3 regions of the Methylobacterium sp. 174MFSha1.1 genome follow, and region 2 is predicted to be linked to each of the others. Evidence: predicted binding sites of a transcription regulator. Region 2 holds the regulator's gene; each other region holds the start of a gene.
What was found. Region 2 encodes LexA, which represses DNA repair genes until DNA is damaged. Its sites were predicted from a motif close to TGTTCNNNNTGTGTTCNG; they were not measured.
Positions count from the first base shown of each region.

Region 1 (2,264 bases), on a different contig from region 2:
ATAGGTCAGGCACCAGGCCGCGAGGCGGGCGAGCGCGGCGGCATCGTCCTCCGGATCGGCCTCGATCACCGTGAGGCCCGGCACCATCGCCTGCGCCTGCGCCAGGGCGAGGCCGGGGCGCAGGCGCAGAGCCCGGGCGGCGCGGTCGACGGCCGTGAGCACCCGGCGCGATCCCTCCTGGGCCGCCGCGACCAGGGGCTCATCCGGCGGCGGCCCGCCGCTCCGGCGTCGCCAGCGGTCGGTCGGCCAGGTCGGCAGGAACACGCAGACGACCCTTCGCATCGGGAGCCTCGAGGAGCCAGGTGCGGGGCTCGGCGCCCCGGGCGCGGACGAGCGCCACGGTCCAGCGGGCCCGCGACAGGCCCGGTACGGGAAGAGCGGGGGACGGCGCCGCGACGACGCTCCAGCGGGTCGCGGCGGCGTTGGGCTCCGGGACGGCGGCGCCCCAGCGGCGGATCACCAGGGCGAGGCTGCCGCTGCCCTCGGCGGCGAGCTGGAGCCGGCGCGACGGGGTGAGCCCGAGCCGGGCGACCTCGCCGACCACTGCCGCGAGGCCGCGATGGCGCAGGCCCTCCTCCATGGTGGGCAGGACCTCGGCGTCGCGCCGGGTCTCGGCGTAGAGCACCCGGTCGGGGTGGAGGCCGACCGCGGCGAGGCCGGGGGCGAACAGGTCGCGGCTCGCCAGGCACCACAGGACCGGGCCGGGGAGCCGGGCGAGGATCGCGGCGGCGAACAGGGCCGCGAGCGCCCCCTCCCCGTCCACGGGCCCCGCCGCCAGCACCTCGTGCACCGCGCCGAGGCGCAGGCCCCCGCCCGGCAGGTGCCCGTCCAGGGCCGCGACGCCGAACGGCAGGACCGGCCGGCCCGCCCCCTCGGACGCCAGCCCCCCGATCCGCTCGCGCAACGCCGCGAGCTGCTGCTCCCGCTCGGCCTGTCGCATCTCATGCCCATCACCGACCGAAACACCAACTCGTTCTTGTTTTGTTCGGTTTCACCGAAGTGTCAATCGGGGCTGTGGACGGCGGCGCTGTCGGAGCCTCCGGGAACCGGCCCCCTGTTGACGGCAGCGGGGACAGCTGGGTCGGCAGCGCCCGGAAAGCGCGGTGGAACAAGGGGATCGGGCGGGCGTGCGAATCTGGCGGCAGGCGGGCACAGCCGTTGGACAACGCCCGCAAAGCCGCCAGGAGCGCCGCTGAGCTGGATTCGAGGCCGAGAAGTGCCGTACAACTGTCCTGGGGCGCGACGGCCCTCCACGGGCCGCCTGGCGGAGATTCCGGCGATCCCGGCGCTTCGGGGGTCGGCGCGCTGCGCCGAGGTCACGAATCCGGTGCCGTCCGGGGTGTCGTGCGGCCTCGTGCGGCACGCTGAATCGCCTACGGCGGGCCATCCGCGATTCACACAGCTTTCCAAGCTGTTAATCGGACCCTCGCGCCGAGTAACCTACGGGGCCACGCCGAGTCGCCTTCGCCGGCCCCCCGTTTCCGCGCAGACCTGCCTACGCGGCCGCGCCGAGTTGCCTACGCGACCGCGCAGACCTGCCTACGCGAACAGGGCTCAACCCCTTGCAGGACTTCAGAAAATCGCCACCCCATATAATACCCATATAGCTCTACGGATTCAGACTCAGAATCCAGATTCTGAATCTTTCATAAAAAGGCTTTTGGGGATCGGAAGTTAGGGTCTTTTCGGGGTCTGGTCGCCGAGATCCGCCCCGTCCCGGATCGGCCGGAGGGGGAGGCTTCGCGATCCGGGCCCGGGCCGTGCGAGGCGCTCCCCCTCCCCGCCCCTCCCGAGTCTTGGGGCGACGCCGCCGAGTCGGAGACTCGCGGCTCACGAGTCCTCGTCCGACAAAGCCCAGCACAGCCGGGATCGTTTCCGCGGGAACGAGTCGAGCCGAGGCATGAGCGGCCGGAACCGACTCGCCTGTACGCTGACTGATGATTCGCCGTCCCGATGCGGGACTCTTGCGCGACTCTCGCGAGGCCGCCGGGGCCCGGCAATACTTGGACGCGACGCGCGGCGCCCCACGGGCGAAGGGTTACCGGCCGGCTGCCTGGTTGCGACGAAGCGTAGGCAATTCGGCGTGGGATCGGTCACGTCCCGTAGGCAGGTCTGCGCGGTGGACGAATCGGAAAAGCCACGGAATCTCAACGGCAAGACGCGGGATTCGGGGCGCCGTGCGGAGCCGTGAGGGCGTAGGCGAGTCGGCGTGGCCGGAGGCGGTCCGGGGAGTGGCGGAGCGTAGGCAACTCGGCGCAGGGTGG
Region 1 is NZ_FPCB01000030.1:88,033-90,296, forward strand. Features, by position in the region: gene BM430_RS24305 (DUF6504 family protein) at 1-282, opposite strand, end outside; gene BM430_RS24310 (ImuA family protein) at 200-940, opposite strand.
Region 1: BM430_RS24310 (ImuA family protein) is a predicted target of LexA. The motif match lies at 972-989, and genes of this name have one in related genera.

Region 2 (2,264 bases):
CGACGTCGCCGACACGGTGCCGGTCTTCGCGCAGGCGGCCGGCGCGCGCATCACCTACCTCGCGCAGGAGGCGGCTTCGCCCGAAGCCCAAGGAATCCTGGTACCGAAGGATTCGGGCCTCCGCTCCGTGGCCGACCTCAAGGGCAAGCGGATCGCGGTCACCAAGGGGGCGGGCAACCACTTCCTGGTCCTCGCCGCACTCAAGGAGGCCGGCCTGTCCTTCCGCAGCATCGTGCCGGCGTACCTGAGCCCGGCCGACGGGCGGGCCGCGCTGGAGAGCGGGGGCGTCGAGGCCTGGGCCGCCTGGGACCCGTTCCTGACCGCGGCGCACAAGCAGGCCGGCGCGCGGGTCCTGCGCGACGGGGCCGGGCTGTCGCTCTACAAGCGCTACTACCTCGCCGCCGACGCTTACGCGGCGGCGAACGGGCCGGTGCTCGGCCTCCTGTTCGGCAAGCTGGCGCAGACCGGGGCCTGGGTGAAGGCGAACCCGGCCGAGGCCGCCGCGCGCCTCGCCGCGCTCTGGAAGCTCGATCCCGAGATCGTCCTGGCGGCGAACGCCCATCGCAGCTATCGGGTCGAGCCCGTCACCCGGGACGGGCTCTCCGAGCAGCAGACGATCGCCGACGCGTTCCGCGCCGAGGGGCTGCTGCCGCGCGCCGTCGACACCGCCGCCCTCGAGATCTGGGCACCTCCTGTGCGCTGACCGGTCCGAAAACTCTGAGGCGGATCGAGGAACTGGTCCTGCTTCGGGCGGTGCCTCGGCGATGCAGGATGCCCAGTGATCGGAGACGATGCCCGGGTCTTCCCTGTTGCGCGGATATATTTCCGCCCCACGGGCGCCGCAGTTCCAGACCCGCTTGCGGAACACTTGCGGAACGCTTACCATGTTCGCGATTTGTTTCCGGAGCGCGCCAGCGCGGGGATGAGAGTGTCACATGCTCACGCGTAAGCAGTTGGACCTGCTCCGCTTCATTCAGCAGAGAATGCGCGAGACGGGCGTCCCCCCGTCCTTCGACGAGATGAAGGACGCCCTCGATCTCAAATCGAAATCGGGCATCCACCGGCTGATCACGGCGCTGGAGGAGCGCGGCTTCCTGCGCCGTCTGCCGAACCGGGCCCGGGCGATCGAGGTGATCCGCATCCCCGACGCGGTGACCGGGCCCGTGGCGGCCGCGCCCGTGCCGACCGCCGAGGTCGTGCGGTTCAACCCCAGCGTGGTCGAGGGCGGGCGCGCCCACGAGCCGAAGCGGCCCGCCGGCATCCCCGCGATGACGATGGCGTCGGACGAGAGCGGCCAGTCGGTCAGCGTGCCGGTGATGGGCCGGATCGCCGCCGGTACGCCGATCTCGGCGATCCAGAGCCAGAGCCGCTCGGTGGCGATGTCGCCGGACTTCCTCGCCAGCGGCGAGCACTACGCGCTCGAGGTGCGCGGCGACTCGATGATCGAGGCCGGCATCCTCGACGGCGACCTCGTGGTGATCCGTCGCCAGGAGACCGCCAATACCGGCGACATCATCGTGGCGCTGATCGACGACGAGGAGGCGACCCTCAAGCGCCTGCGCCGCCGCGGCTCCTCGATCGCGCTGGAAGCCGCCAACCCGGCCTACGAGACCCGGGTGCTCGGGCCGGACCGGGTGCGGATCCAGGGCCGGCTGGTGAGCCTCGTCCGCAAGTATTGAAGGACAGGACGGGGCGGACCGGATGCCGGCCCGCCCCGTCCTCCTTCAGAATCCTCGTGAGCCGCCCGCGCCCTCAGGCGGTCCGGCTGAAGACCCGCGACGCCGTCGGGAAGCCGGCGGCGGCCTGCTCGTCGAGGCCGAGATTGGCGGCGAGCAGGTGGCGCGGCGCCTGGGCGAGCCAGCCCGCCAGCGACGTCTCGCTGTAGACCCCGCTGTCGTGCACGCCGACGATCTCGGCCGTCCCGGTCCCGATATTCTCGACGGAATGCCCGCAGGCCCGCGGGATGTAGGCGCAGTCGCCCGGGCCCAGCTCCGCCACGGCCAGGCGCTTGTCCGGCCCGAACAGGGTCACGCGGGTGCGCCCCCGCAGGACGTAGTGCCACTCGTTCGCGCCCGGATGCCAGTGCGGGGTGTGGATCGCGCCGGGCGCGAGCCGCACGAGGAGACCCGTCATCCCCGCCGAGACCGGGAAGGCGCTCGCGGGCGCCACCCGCATCGTGCTGCCGGCGGCATCCACGATCGTGTCGCTCCCCGCCAGCCCGTAGCGATGCGACCGCGACGGCGCGAGCGGCCGCTCGGCCCGCG
Region 2 is NZ_FPCB01000054.1:13,466-15,729, forward strand. Features, by position in the region: gene BM430_RS30815 (aliphatic sulfonate ABC transporter substrate-binding protein) at 1-703, shown strand, start outside; gene lexA (transcriptional repressor LexA) at 936-1,679, shown strand; gene BM430_RS30825 (cupin domain-containing protein) at 1,753-2,264, opposite strand, start outside.

Region 3 (2,264 bases), on a different contig from region 2:
GCTCCGGCGCAAGGGAAATGCCTCGCGCAGCAGGCCGAGGCTGACCCCTTCCAGCGTCGCGCGGTCCTCCAGCGCAACCGGCAGCGAACGCGCCCGGGTGATCTGGGCAAAGTCCGAGAACTTCAGCTTAAGCGTGACGGTGCGCGCCACAACTGCCTTCGCGGTCGCCACCGCCCACACCTTGTCGAGGCATGGCTGTAGGCGCTCGGCGAGCACCGCGTACTCGCTCGTATCCTGCGAGAACGTCGTTTCTGCGCCGATCGATTTGCGCTCGCGGTGCGCCCGCACCGGTCGCTCGTCGATGCCACGCGCCACTTGGTGATAGTAGTCGCCCGCGCTGCCGAAGGCCGCCCGCAACTCGTCGAGTGAGCGTGCCTTGAGATCGGCGCCGGTCTGAATACCCAGGCGCCACATCTTCGCCTCGGTCGCCGGTCCGACGCCGCGAAACTGGCCGATGGGGAGACCCTCGACGAAGCTCGGCCCCATCGCCGGTGTGATGACGAACAGCGCGTCGGGCTTCCTGTGGTCAGAGGCAACCTTGGCCAAAAACTTGTTGTAGGACACGCCCGCCGAAGCGACGAGCCCAGTTCGAGCGAGGATCGTGGCGCGGATGTCCCTCGCGACCTCGGTCGCGGTCGGCAGGCCCTTCAGGTTCTCAGTGACGTCGAGGTACGCCTCGTCGAGCGCCACCGGCTCGATAACAGGCGTGTGCTCCTCGAACACAGCACGGATCTCGGACGAGACGGCCTTGTAGGCATCGAAGCGGGGCCGCACGAACACGAGGTCGGGACAGAGCCGGCGCGCGGTGGCCGACGGCATGGCCGAGCGGACACCGAAGCGCCGTGCCTCGTAGCTCGCTGCCATCACGACGCCGCGCTCGCGCGAGCCGCCCACCGCCAGCGGCCGATCCCGCAAGCTTGGGTCGTCGCGCTGCTCGACGGAGGCATAGAACGCGTCCATGTCGATGTGGATGATCTTGCGCATGGGCGTGGAGCTGAAACCGCATCCCCTGTTGGCGACACGCGCGCGGTGCCAACTGCCTCGAAGTTCAGCGTTTGTTCCTGCTCAAGCATGTGCGGTCAAGGGGCCGTAGGCCGATACCAACCCGGATCGGCGCTTCAGTCCTCAACAGCCAGTGTCCAAAAAACCTGACAGGCAATCGAATGCCTGGAAAACGCTCGGAACCGAGCTTTCGCCTCGCGCGCCGCGAGGGACAGCTTAGTGTCACTGTCTGCAAGACCCTCTCATCGTCATCGGTCCCCTCCCCTGCCCTGGCATATTTCCAGCCGCCACACGCAAGGCAGTGACGATGTTGCGGCGGAGCAGGGGCATGGATGCTGCGCAGTTCTTTGGCGGCGACCGAACCGCCCGCATGATGTCGGAGGCCACACCTCGGTCCGTTCGGCTCCGCGCCAGTTCCGGACCTTCGGCGATCGCGCTGAGAATCGCTGCTCAACGCTTGATAGCGGATCTTCGAAGTCGGTCGATCGCGCGTCTCGAGCTCGGATGTTTCCGAGTCCGAGGCGAGATCGCACCGCCGGAACCCGCCACTGTCCCTCGACCGTCGGCCCGGGACCAGTCACGCAGCGGCGCGGGGATCAAGGATCCCACGCCTCGCTGAGGGCTCGCCGCTCAGGACCTGCCGAAGCCGTAAAGCGTCGCCGGGTTTTCGACGAGGATGCGCCGCCGCGCGGCCTCGCCAGGAGCCCAGTCGGCGAGGAGGTCGAATAGGCCGGCATCGTCCGGCATGTGCTTCTCGCCGCGATGTGGCCAGTCGCTGCCCCAGACCATCCGCTCCGGCGCCGCCGCCGCGAAGAGCTTGGCGACCTCGGTCGCGTCCGCATAGACCGGCGGCCCGCTCGTGGTGTTGAGGTAGGCGCCCGACAGCTTCATCCAGGTCCGGCCGCCATCGAGCAGCTTGCGCACGACCGGGACGGCGCGGTGGTTCAGCCCCTGCCCGGGCAGCAGGCGGGCGAGATGGTCGATGACGAGCGGGGTCGGCAGGCGCGCCAGGACCTCGGCGTGGTCGGCGATCTGGTCGCCGGTCATGTAGACCTGGACGTGCCAGCCGAAAGGCTGGACTTTCCGGGCCATCGCCTCCAGGCGCTCGGCCGTGGTGACGCCCCAGGATTGTGGGGTCACGAAATTGACACGGATCCCGACCGCGCCGCGGGCTGCCATGTCTTTCAGTTCGCCCTCCGTGACGTCGAGATCGACGACCACGACGGCGCGGGCTGAGGCGCCGAGCTGCGCCACCCCGTCAA
Region 3 is NZ_FPCB01000017.1:29,299-31,562, forward strand. Features, by position in the region: gene dinB (DNA polymerase IV) at 1-984, opposite strand, end outside; gene BM430_RS15645 (amidohydrolase family protein) at 1,633-2,264, opposite strand, start outside.
Region 3: dinB (DNA polymerase IV) is a predicted target of LexA. The motif match lies at 1,046-1,063, and genes of this name have one in related genera.